One region of the Streptomyces sp. NPDC058877 genome, then DNA from elsewhere that is predicted to be linked to it. Evidence: riboswitches for the same ligand, from Rfam matches in the RefSeq annotation. Region 1 holds a riboswitch; the other holds the start of a gene.
The links. A riboswitch is a leader RNA that binds a small molecule or an ion and turns the genes downstream of it on or off. The one in region 1 is predicted to bind S-adenosylmethionine.
Positions count from the first base shown of each region.

Region 2: another riboswitch for S-adenosylmethionine. It lies ahead of ACFW2Y_RS25880 (aminotransferase class V-fold PLP-dependent enzyme); the one in region 1 lies ahead of thrC (threonine synthase).

Region 1 covers NZ_JBHYMF010000039.1:22,682-28,112, reverse strand. Annotated here, with positions in the region: gene ACFW2Y_RS12335 (trehalose-6-phosphate synthase) at 50-1,486, opposite strand; gene ACFW2Y_RS12330 (hypothetical protein) at 1,569-1,979, opposite strand; gene ACFW2Y_RS12325 (glucosyl-3-phosphoglycerate synthase) at 2,095-3,063, opposite strand; SAM riboswitch class I at 3,213-3,407, shown strand; gene thrC (threonine synthase) at 3,401-4,708, shown strand; gene ACFW2Y_RS12315 (MoaD/ThiS family protein) at 4,723-5,001, shown strand; gene ACFW2Y_RS12310 (cold-shock protein) at 5,410-5,431, shown strand, end outside.
Region 2 covers NZ_JBHYMF010000135.1:4,912-10,342, forward strand. Annotated here, with positions in the region: gene ACFW2Y_RS25870 (rhomboid family intramembrane serine protease) at 1-153, shown strand, start outside; gene ACFW2Y_RS25875 (Lrp/AsnC family transcriptional regulator) at 150-431, shown strand; gene ACFW2Y_RS25880 (aminotransferase class V-fold PLP-dependent enzyme) at 503-1,918, opposite strand; SAM riboswitch class IV at 2,147-2,263, opposite strand; gene trpD (anthranilate phosphoribosyltransferase) at 2,349-3,413, opposite strand; gene ACFW2Y_RS25890 (cytochrome bc complex cytochrome b subunit) at 3,579-5,204, opposite strand; gene ACFW2Y_RS25895 (Rieske 2Fe-2S domain-containing protein) at 5,201-5,431, opposite strand, start outside.

The DNA.
Region 1 (5,431 bases):
GACCGAAGGACCCGGCGCCCCGCACCCGCCGGGTCCTCCGCGCCGCCGGCTATCCCCGGAGCGCCTCCAACTGGTCCAGGAACCAGCGCTGCGGAGGAAGGGCCGTGGCCGCGACCGCCAGGCGCTTCGTGCGGTCCGCGCGCTCGGTCGACGACATGGACAGGGCGGTGTGCAGGGCCTCGGCGGTCTCCGTGACGTCGAAGGGGTTCACCGTGAGCGCGTCCTCGCCCAACTCGGCGTGCGCCCCCGCCTCCCGGGACAGGACGAGCGCGCAGCCGAGCTCCGAGACCACCGGCATCTCCTTCGCGACCAGGTTCATGCCGTCGCGCACCGGGTTCACCAGGGCCACGTCCGCGAGGCGGTAGGCCGCCAGGGAGCGGGTGAAGTCGTCCTCGACCGAGAGCAGCACCGGTTGCCAGTCCGCCGTGCCGAACTCGGCGTTGATCTCGTCCGCGAGCTCCGTCACCGCGGCCGTGTACGTGCGGTAGGCGTCGAGGTCCTGGCGCGAGGGGTACGCCGAGGCCAGGTGCACGACGCGGTCGCGCCACTCCGGGTGGGCGATCAGCAGCTCCCGGTAGGCGCGCAGACCGCGCAGGATGTTCTTGGAGAGCTCCGTGCGGTCGACCCGGACGATGGTCCTGCGCCCGCCGACCTCCTCCTGGAGCCGCGCCAGGCGCTCGTCCACCTCCGGACGGTACGCCAGCCTCCGGAGCTCCTCGCCGTCCACGCCCAGGGGGTACGTCCCGATCCGGGTGGCCCGCTCCGGGCCCGTCCGGCGCCGGTGCGTCACCCGGCGGCGCCCGTCGCCGCCCGGGGAACCGGGGGACGCCGTCCCGGACGCGCCGTCGAAGTCCGCGCAGCCAAGGAACGCCGACGCCCATCCCCGGGTGTGGAAGCCCAGTTCGTCCGCGCCCAGCATCCCCCACAGCAGTTCTTCCCGGACCTCGTCCGGCAGCATCCGCAGGTACGGGGGCGACGCCCACGGGGTGTGGGTGAAGTGGCCGATCTTCAGGTCGGGGCGGAGCTCCCGCAGCAGGCCCGGGACCAGGGCCAGGTGGTAGTCCTGCACCAGCACCGCCGCGCCTTCCGCGGCCTCGGCCGCCAGTGCCTCGGCGAAGGCCCGGTTGTAGGTGCGGTAGGAATCCCAGCGGCGCCGGAACTCCGCGTCGAAGACCGGCTCGCGCGGAATGTCGTACAGGTGGTGGTGGAGGAACCACAGCACCGAGTTCGCGATGCCGTCGTAGGCGTCGGCGTACACCTCCGGATCGATGTCCAGCATGCGCACGCCGGGCTCGCCCGTCCCGCGCCGCACGGCCTCGCGGTCGCCCTCGCCGAGCGCCGCGCACACCCACAGGGCGTCCTGCGAGGAGACGGAGCTCAGCCCCGAGACGAGGCCGCCGCCGCCCCTGCGGGCGTCGAGCGAGCCGTCCTCGCCGAGCACGTACGAGACCGGGCCCCGGTTGGATGCCACGAGCACAGTAGCCATGTGGCGAACCTAGCCCGTCCCGGAAACGCTCAAACGTACGTATACGAGACGGGTGGATCCGGCCACGCGGGGTCGCCGCAGCTCAGGGCCGGTCAGGGGCGCGCCGGCCGCGCACCGCGGCCCTCGCCACCAGGCCCGCCGCCGCCAGCGCCGCGGCGAGCGCCCCGAGCAGCCACAGCCGCTCTCCGCCGCCGGTGCCGGCCGTGGCGCCGCCCCGCCCCACCGGCGCCGACCGCTCCGCCCCCGGTGCCGCCTCCGCCGGGCCCCGGCCGGAGGGGGGCGCCGCGCAGCGTGCCGGTGGTGTCGCAGGAGGCGTCGGGCACCCCGTGACCGTGCCGTCCGCCGGGGCCGAGCGGCCGGACGGCGCCCCCTGGTGCCGCGGGCCCGAGGGCTCGACCGCGCCGGCGGCGACCGGTCCCGCCGCCAGCAGCAGCGAGCCCGCGGCGCACACGGCCGCGAGGGCTCTGCCCGGGTGGTGGTGTGAGAAGCGCATGGACCGGCAATCTAGGCAAAGCGGTCCTCGCGGGGGTCGCGCCACGCGAGCCGGCCGCACTTTCGGGCCGCGGGGCGGGGCCGTCCGGGCGCCCGCGCCACCACCCCCTCGGGACTCAGGCCACGCGGCGGTGCGCGTACTCCGCTATCTCGGCGATCGGCGGCCGTTCCTCCGTGTCCACCGCGTACGTCCGCGGCTCGAAGCCCTCCGCGCCCCGCTCGAACTGGGTCAGCCTCGGGCGCACCAGGTGTCCCCGGGAGAGCCGCACCTGAGCCGTCCGGTAGATCGCCGCCGCCATCCTGCCCAGCGCCTGCCCGTCCTGGTGCCGGTGCTTGCGCACCCCCACGTCCACCTGTGCCAGTGCGTCCAGGCCCACCGTGTGCAGGGCGTCCACGAGCAGCCCCAGTTCCACCCCGTACCCCACCGGGAACGGCAGTTGTTCGAGCAACGAGCGCCGCGCCGCGTACTCGCCGCCCAAGGGCTGGACGAAACCGGCGAGTTGGGGCCAGTGCAGATTGAGCAGCGGGCGCGCCACCAGTTCCGTCACCCGACCGCCCTGACCGGGGACCCCGCCGGGGGCGGGCCCGTCGGCTCCGGCGCCGAAGGGGCGGTCGTACATCGCCTTGACGAAGTCCACGTCCGGGTCGGTGAGCAGCGGGCCGACGATCCCCGTCACGAAGTCCGCCGAGAAGTCGCGCAGGTCCGCGTCGACGAAGCAGACCACGTCCCCGCTCGTCGCCATGAGGGACCGCCACAGGACCTCGCCCTTGCCGGGCACGGCCGGTATGCGGGGGAGGACCTCGTCCCGCGCGACCACCCGCGCACCGGCCGCCGCCGCCACTTCCGCGGTGCGGTCGGTGGAGCCCGAGTCGACCACCACCAGTTCGTCGACCAGGGGCACCGCCGCCGTCATCAGTTCGCGACGGATCACGGAAACGATGTCCCCGACCGTCGCCTCCTCGTTCAGCGCCGGCAGGACGACGCTGACCTTCGTGTTCCGCTTGGCGGCGAGGATCCGCTCCAGCGGTCGGTCCGCCATGGACCACGACCGCCGCTCCAGCCAGCGTTCCACCTCTTCCAGCACGTGATCTCCATCTCGCGGTTCGGACGGCCGGTCCAAGCGTCCGGGCCTTCGGTTACAGTCTTGAACAACGCGGATGCCCGATGCACGTCGGGGTCCCACCCGCGTCGGAGCGCAGGAACGAAAGTCCACCGCGCTTCACAATCGAATACCGCTCATCCAGAGGGGCAGAGGGAAACGGCCCGTTGAAGCCCCGGCAACCCTCCAGTCGGTCACTCGTCACCCGTCTTCGGACCACCATCCAGGTGAAGTCCGACGGGCGCCGCATCACATGCGCGAGGTCCCCGGCTAGGGAAGGTGCCAAATCCGTCTCATGGCGAAAAACTCGTCAATGGGAAAGATGAGGAGAAAGGGCCTCGCCTCCATGGCTGTACAGACCGTCGCACCCACCACCGTCGACCTCGGTCCCGCGTCCGGGCTCTCCTGTCGCGAATGCGGTGAAGTCTTCCCGCTCGGCCCGATCTTCGCCTGCGAGCTCTGTTTCGGGCCGCTCGAAGTCGCGTACGACTTCCCCACCGGTGACCCCGAGGCGCTGCGCAAGCAGATCGAGGCGGGCCCCGCCAACGTCTGGCGCTACGCCCCGCTGCTGCCCGTCCCCGCGGACGTCGCCGAGAAGCCGAACCTGAACCCCGGCTGGACCAAGCTGGTCCAGGCCGACAACCTGGCCCGCGAGATCGGCGTCGCCCCCGGCAAGCTCTTCGTCAAGGACGACTCCGGCAACCCGACCCACTCCTTCAAGGACCGGGTCGTCGCCCAGGCCATCGAGGCCGCCCGCGCCTTCGGCTTCACCACGCTCTCCTGCTCCTCCACCGGCAACCTGGCCGGCGCCGTGGGCGCCGCCGCCGCCCGCGCCGGCTTCCGCTCCTGCGTGTTCATCCCGCACGACCTGGAGCAGGGCAAGGTCGTCATGGCCGGTGTCTACGGTGGTGACCTCGTCGCCATCGAGGGCAACTACGACGACGTCAACCGCTTCTGCTCGGAGCTCATCGGTGACCCGCTCGGCGAGGGCTGGGGCTTCGTGAACGTCAACCTCCGCCCCTACTACGGGGAGGGCTCCAAGACACTGGCGTACGAGATCTGCGAGCAGCTCGGCTGGGTCATCCCCGACCAGCTCGTCATCCCGATCGCCTCCGGCTCCCAGCTCACCAAGATCGACAAGGGTCTGCAGGAGCTCATCAAGCTGGGCCTCGTCGAGGACAAGCCCTACAAGATCTTCGGCGCCCAGGCGGAGGGGTGCTCCCCGGTGTCGGCGGCCTTCAAGGCCGGCCACGACGTGGTGCGGCCCCAGAAGCCGAACACGATCGCCAAGTCGCTCGCCATCGGCAACCCGGCTGACGGCCCCTACGTCCTCGACATCGCCCGCCGGACCGGCGGCGCCGTGGAGGACGTGAACGACGAGCAGGTCGTCGAGGCCATCAAGGTCCTCGCCCGCACCGAGGGCATCTTCGCGGAGACCGCGGGCGGGGTGACCGTCGGCGTCGCCAAGAAGCTCGTCGAGGCCGGTCTGATCGACCCCGACCTCACCACCGTCGTCCTCAACACCGGCGACGGACTCAAGACCCTGGACGCGGTGGCCGACACCTCTCAGGCGACCGCCACCATCCGCCCGAGCCTGGACGCGTTCCGCGACGCCGGCCTGGCGCACTGAAAGGTTACGAAGACATGGCCGTGAACGTCCGCATCCCCACCATCCTCCGCACCTACACGGGCGGGCAGTCCGAGGTCCAGGCGGAGGGCGCGACCCTCGCCGAGGTCATCGCGGACCTGGACAAGAACCACACGGGCATCGCCGCCCGCGTCCTGGACGACCAGGGCAAGCTGCGCCGCTTCGTCAACGTCTACGTGAACGACGACGACGTGCGCTTCGAGCAGGGCCTGGAGACGGCCACGCCGGCCGGTGCGGGCGTCTCGATCATCCCGGCGGTCGCCGGCGGCTGCTGAGCCGTCCCTTCGTCCTTCCGGGGTCCCGTCTTTCTAGAATTGCCCCTTCCGCGCCAATAAGCGGAAGGGGCAATTCTGCATGGTTGAGCGCGGTAGAGTTGGGGAAGTCCCCCCGGCCGCGCATGCCGGACGCATATGAGAATGCGTCCCCGCGCGACAAGAAGTAGCCAAACTCCATGTGCGTTGTGTACCTTCTGTGCGCTTTGCCGGGCCCGACTTGCCCCATAAAAAAGGGGATCCTCCCCAATTCCCCTTTCCGGGGCGCCCAGAATTCTCGGTCGAATGACCTGTTGCAGAGGGCAGTTGGACAGATACATTCAGCCGCGGTCGACGCGTTCCGGCGCAGGGTCTGACCCGGGGTTCGTGAAGTGCGGCCCCGCGCAAGGGCCAGTAATAGGGGAGTTAGGCATGGCTCAGGGCACCGTCAAGT
Region 2 (5,431 bases), on a different contig from region 1:
GCCGCGCGGGCGGCGGGCGCGGGTCCCGGCGTCGCCTATCTGGCCCACGTCGTGGGCTTCTCCGTCGGTTTTCTCTACGCCTGGGGGCGCTACCGGGGTGGGGATAGAGTGAAGGCCCAAGCCGCGGCGACCGAGGGAGAAAGCCAGCCGTGATCACCGCGATCGTGCTCATCAAGACCAGCGTGGACCGCATCCCGGAGATCGCCGAGTCGATCGCCGCGCTCGACAGCGTCAGCGAGGTCTTCTCGGTGACCGGTACGTACGACCTGATCGCGATGGTCCGGGTGCCGCGCCACGACGACCTGGCGGACGTGATCCCCGGCCGCATCAGCAAGATCCCGGGCGTCGAGGCCACCGACACCCACGTCGCCTTCCGCACGTACTCCCAGCACGACCTGGAGGCGGCCTTCGCCATCGGCCTGGAGTCCTGAGACCGCGTACGCGGCACGAGCGGAGGGGGTTTCCCGACCGGGAGGCCCCCTTCACCCGTACGAGTGAGCCGTCAGCCGCGGTCGGGGACGCAGCGGCCGTCCTCGGTGCGGTACTTCCAGCGGGCGCCGTCCCGGACGAGGGCCCGCACCGCACGGACGAAGCGCTCCACGTGCTCGTCCGGCGTACCGGCGCCGAAGCTCACCCGGATGGCGTTCAGGGCGGGGCCGCCCTCCGCCCCCTGCCCCCCGCACTCGCCCGGGTCCCGGCGGTCCGCGCCGAGCAGCGTGCGGACCAGCGGATGGGCGCAGAAGAGACCGTCGCGGACGCCGATGCCGTACTCGGCGGAGAGCGCGGCGGCGAGGTGGGAGCTGTTCCAGCCCTCCACGACGAAGGAGAGGACGCCGACGCGGGGCGCCCCGTCGCCGAAGAGCGAGAGGAAGCGCACCTCGGGCACCCCGGCGAGGCCCTCGCGGACCTTGGCGATCAGGCGCTGCTCACGGGCGACCAGGGAATCGAAGCCGGCCTCGGTGAGCGCCTTGCAGGCGGAGGCGACGGCATGGGCGCCGATGACGTTCGGGGAACCGGCTTCATGCCGGGCCGCGGTGGTGTGCCACTCCACGTCCACTCCCCCGTCGGCCCGACGGGCCACCGTGCGGGAGGCTCCGCCGCCGGCGAGGTAGGGCTCGGCCTCCTGCAGCCAGTCGGGGCGCCCGGCGAGGACGCCAGCGCCGAAGGGGGCGTACAGCTTGTGCCCGGAGAAGGCGACCCAGTCCACGTCCCACTCCCGCACGGAGACCGGGTGGTGGGGGGCGAGTTGGGCGGCGTCGAGCACGATCCGGGCGCCGTGCGCACGGGCGGCGGCGGCCAGCTCCTTCACCGGCCACAGCTCGCCGGTGACGTTGGAGGCGCCGGTGACGCAGACGAGGGCGGGGCCGTGGGGCTCGCGGTCGGCGAGGGCCCGCTCCAGGGCCTCGACGGCCCGGGCCGGGGTGCGGGGCGCGTCGAGGTAGGTCACGCGGGGCCCGCTCCCCCCGTTGCTCCCGGGAGCCCGGACGGACTCCCAGGGGAGCAGGGAGGCGTGGTGCTCGGTCTCGAAGACGAAGACCTGGCAGTCGGCCGGGAGCGCGCGGGCGAGCAGGTTGAGCGAGTCGGTGGTGGAGCGGGTGAAGACGACCTGGTCTCCGGGGCGGCAGTCGAGGAACTCGGCGACGGTGGCGCGGCTGCTCTCGAAGAGGTCGGTGGAGAGCTGCGAGAGGTAGCCGGCGCCGCGGTGGACGCTGCCGTAGTAGGGGGCGTACGCGGCGACGTCGTCCCAGACCCGCTGGAGGGCCGGCGCGCTGGCGGCGTAGTCGAGCGCCGCGTAGGTCACCTCGCCGCCGGTGACGAGCGGGACGGTGACGTCCCGGCCGAGGACCGGCAGCGGGGCGGTACAGCGGGGTTCGGCGGACTCGACCGTGGTGGCGACGGCGTGCGGGGTTGCGGACATGGCGGTATCTCCCGGCGGGCGGTGCGGAATGGCTTCGGATCCCGTACGCGGCCGGGCGGCGGGGTACGGGTGGTGCCTCGGAGACGGCGCGGGGCGCGGGCCTGCATGCGCACGGGCACGCGGAAGTGGCCTTGTTCCGAGGGGGAAGAAGGGGCGCTGTCGCCCTATCGCATTCGCTTGCTCACGGAAAACGCTCCTCGAAGAACCAGGACCCCTGGTGTGTCGAGGGGTCCGCGCTTGCCGTAGACCTCGCTGCCTACGGCCCGGTCTTCACCCGGGGCACCCCGCCACGGACGGAGGGTTGCCGGACAGCTAGCCGGGGCTTCACAGCTGTCGCTCATGACCTGTCACGCATCCTGCCACATGATCGCGGAAACGCAAGGCCCCGGTCCGGATGCCGGACCGGGGCCGGGCGCGAACGCCGCGCCGACTACGCGTTGCTGGCCGCGATCCAGCGGTCGAGGGACCGTCGGGCCGCGCCGGAGTCAATGGACTCGGCCGCCCGCGCGATGCCCGCGGCCAACTGCTCCGTCAGGGTGCCGCTGCCGGGCTCCAGGGCGGTGAGCGCAGCCGCCGCGTTGAGCAGCACCGCGTCCCGCACCGGGCCGGTCTCCCCCGCGAGGAGCCGGCGGGCCACATCGGCGTTGTACGAGGCGTCGGCGCCGCGCAGGGCCTCCAGAGGCACCAGCTCGATGCCGACGTCCCGCGGGTCGAAGCGCTCCTCGGTGACGCCGCCGTCCCGGACCACCCACACCCGGGAGGTGGCGGTGGTGGTCAGCTCGTCCAGGCCGTCGTCCCCCCGGAAGACCAGTGCGGAGTTGCCGCGCTCGGCGAAGACGCCGGCGACGACCGGCGCCATGCGGGGGTCGGCGACCCCGACCGCCTGGGCCCGCACCTTGGCCGGGTTGGTCAGCGGCCCGAGGACGTTGAAGGTGGTGCGGATGCCCAGTTGGCCGCGGGCCGCGGCGACGTGCCGGAGCGAGGGGTGGAACTTCACCGCGAAGCAGATGGTGATGCCGGCTTCCTCGGCGACCTCGGCGACCCGCTGCGGGGTCAGGTGCAGGTTGATGCCGAGCTTCTCCAGAACGTCGGAGGAACCGGAGGCCGAGGAGGCGGCGCGGTTGCCGTGCTTGACGACCTTCGTTCCCGTGCCGGCGACCACGATCGACGCCATGGTGGAGATGTTGACGGTCTTGGCGCCGTCGCCGCCGGTGCCGACGATGTCGACGGCGGGCCCCGGTACCTCGATGAGGTTGGCGTGCTCGTACATGGTCCGGACGAGGCCGGTGATCTCCTGCACCGTCTCGCCCTTGGCGCGCAGCGCCACCATGAACCCGGCGATCTGGGCGTCGGTCGCCTCGCCGCTCATGATCAGGTCCATCGCCCAGGCGGTGTCGTCGGCGGACAGGTCCTTGCCGTCGAGCAGTCCGTTCAGCAGGACGGGCCAGGAGCGGCCCGCCGTGGTAGGTCCTCCAGCGGGGGTCGCGGTGCTCATGGCCGGCTCCAGGTGATCACGTGACGGATACGTCCCCACCCTATCGACCTCCGGGCACGGCAAAGAGCCCCGTCCAACGAATGGACGGGGCTCTTGCCGTGGCGACCGCGGGGTCCCCCCGCTCAGGGGAATCCCGGAGCGGAGGAGGTCAGGAGGAAGAGGCGATCAGTGGTGGCCGTGGCCGCTCTGGATCTCCTTGTACTCCTCGACCGTGGGCTTGGCGATCTGGCTGTCGTCGCCGTAGTAGCCCTTGTTGAGCTTGACCCGGAGCTTCTCCAGGCGACCGATCTTGCGCTCCACGCCGTTCTCGTCGACGGCCGGCGGGAGCTCCGCCGCCGCGTACTGCTCGTGCGCGGTGAGGCGGTGCAGTTCGCCCTGGCTGAGCGGCTCGTGGACCTCGACGAACTCACCGTGCGGCAGGCGCTTGATGATGCCGGACTCGCGACCGTGCAGCACCTTGTCCTTGTCCCGGCGCTGGAGGCCGAGGCAGATCCGCTTGGTGGCGATGAACGCGATGACCGGGCCGAGGAAGAAGAAGATCCGGACGAACCAGGTGATCGAGTTGATCGACAGGTGGAAGTGCGTGGCCCAGAGGTCGTTGCCGCCACCGACGAGCATGATCATGTACGCGGTGATCCAGGCGACGCCGAAGGCGGTGCGCGTCGGAGCGTTGCGCGGGCGCTGCGCGATGTGGTGCTCGCGCTTGTCGCCGGTGATCCAGGACTCGATGAACGGGTAGACCGCGATGGCCGCGAGGACCGCCGGGAAGATCGCCAGCGGAATCATCACGCCCAGGACCAGCGTGTGGCCCCAGAGGTTGATCTCCCAACCCGGCATGACACGGATCAGACCCTCGGCGAAGCCCATGTACCAGTCGGGCTGGGCGCCGGTGGACACCTGGTCCGGGCGGTACGGGCCGAGGGCCCAGATCGGGTTGATCGAGGCGATCGCCGCGATGATCGCGATGACGCCGAAGACCAGGAAGAAGAAGCCTCCGGCCTTCGCCATGTACACCGGCAGCAGCGGCATGCCGACGACGTTCTTGTTGGTGCGGCCGGGGCCCTCGAAGTGCGTGTGCTTGTGGACGAACACCAGGATGAGGTGGGCGACCACCAGGCCCAGCATGATGCCGGGCAGCAGCAGCACGTGCGCCGAGTAGAACCGGGCCACGAAGTCGCCGCCGGGGAACTCTCCGCCGAACAGGAACATCGACAGGTAGGTGCCGATGACCGGGACGGACAGGATCGCGCCCTGCATGAAGCGGACACCGGTGCCGGAGAGCAGGTCGTCCGGGAGCGAGTAACCGGTGAAGCCGGTGAACATGCCCAGGAAGAACAGCAGGAAGCCGAACAGCCAGTTGATCTCACGCGGCTTGCGGAAGGCACCGGTGAAGAACACGCGCATCATGTGCACGAACATGCCGGCGAGGAAGATCAGCGCCGCCCAGTGGTGGATCTGCCGGATGAGCAGACCACCGCGCACCTCGAAGGAGATGTGCATGGTCGAGTTGAACGCCTCGGACATCAGCTGTCCCTGGAGCGGGACGTACGGTCCGACGTACTCCACCTCGTTCATCGACGGGTGGAAGAACAACGTCAGGTAGACGCCCGTCAGGATGATGATGAGGAAGCTGTAGAGGCAGATCTCGCCCAGCATGAAGGACCAGTGGTCCGGGAAGATCTTCCGCATGTTGGCCTTGGCCAACGTGTAGATCCCCAGGCGGCCGTCGGCCCAGTCGGCGATCCGCTCTCCGGCGGGTGCCTTCTTCTGCGTATCGGTCACAGTGCTCATCCGCGCTCCCAGAATGCAGGACCGACGGGCTCGTCGAAGTCGCCGAGCGCCTCCAGGAAGCCCTTGTCGTTCACGCCGATCCGCAGCTGCGGAAGGGCGTGACCGGCCGGGCCGAAGATGACGCGGGCGCCGTCGGAGAGGTCGAAGGTGGACTGGTGGCACGGGCAGAGCACGTGGTGGGTCTGCTGCTCGTACAGGGAGATCGGGCAGCCCACGTGGGTGCAGAT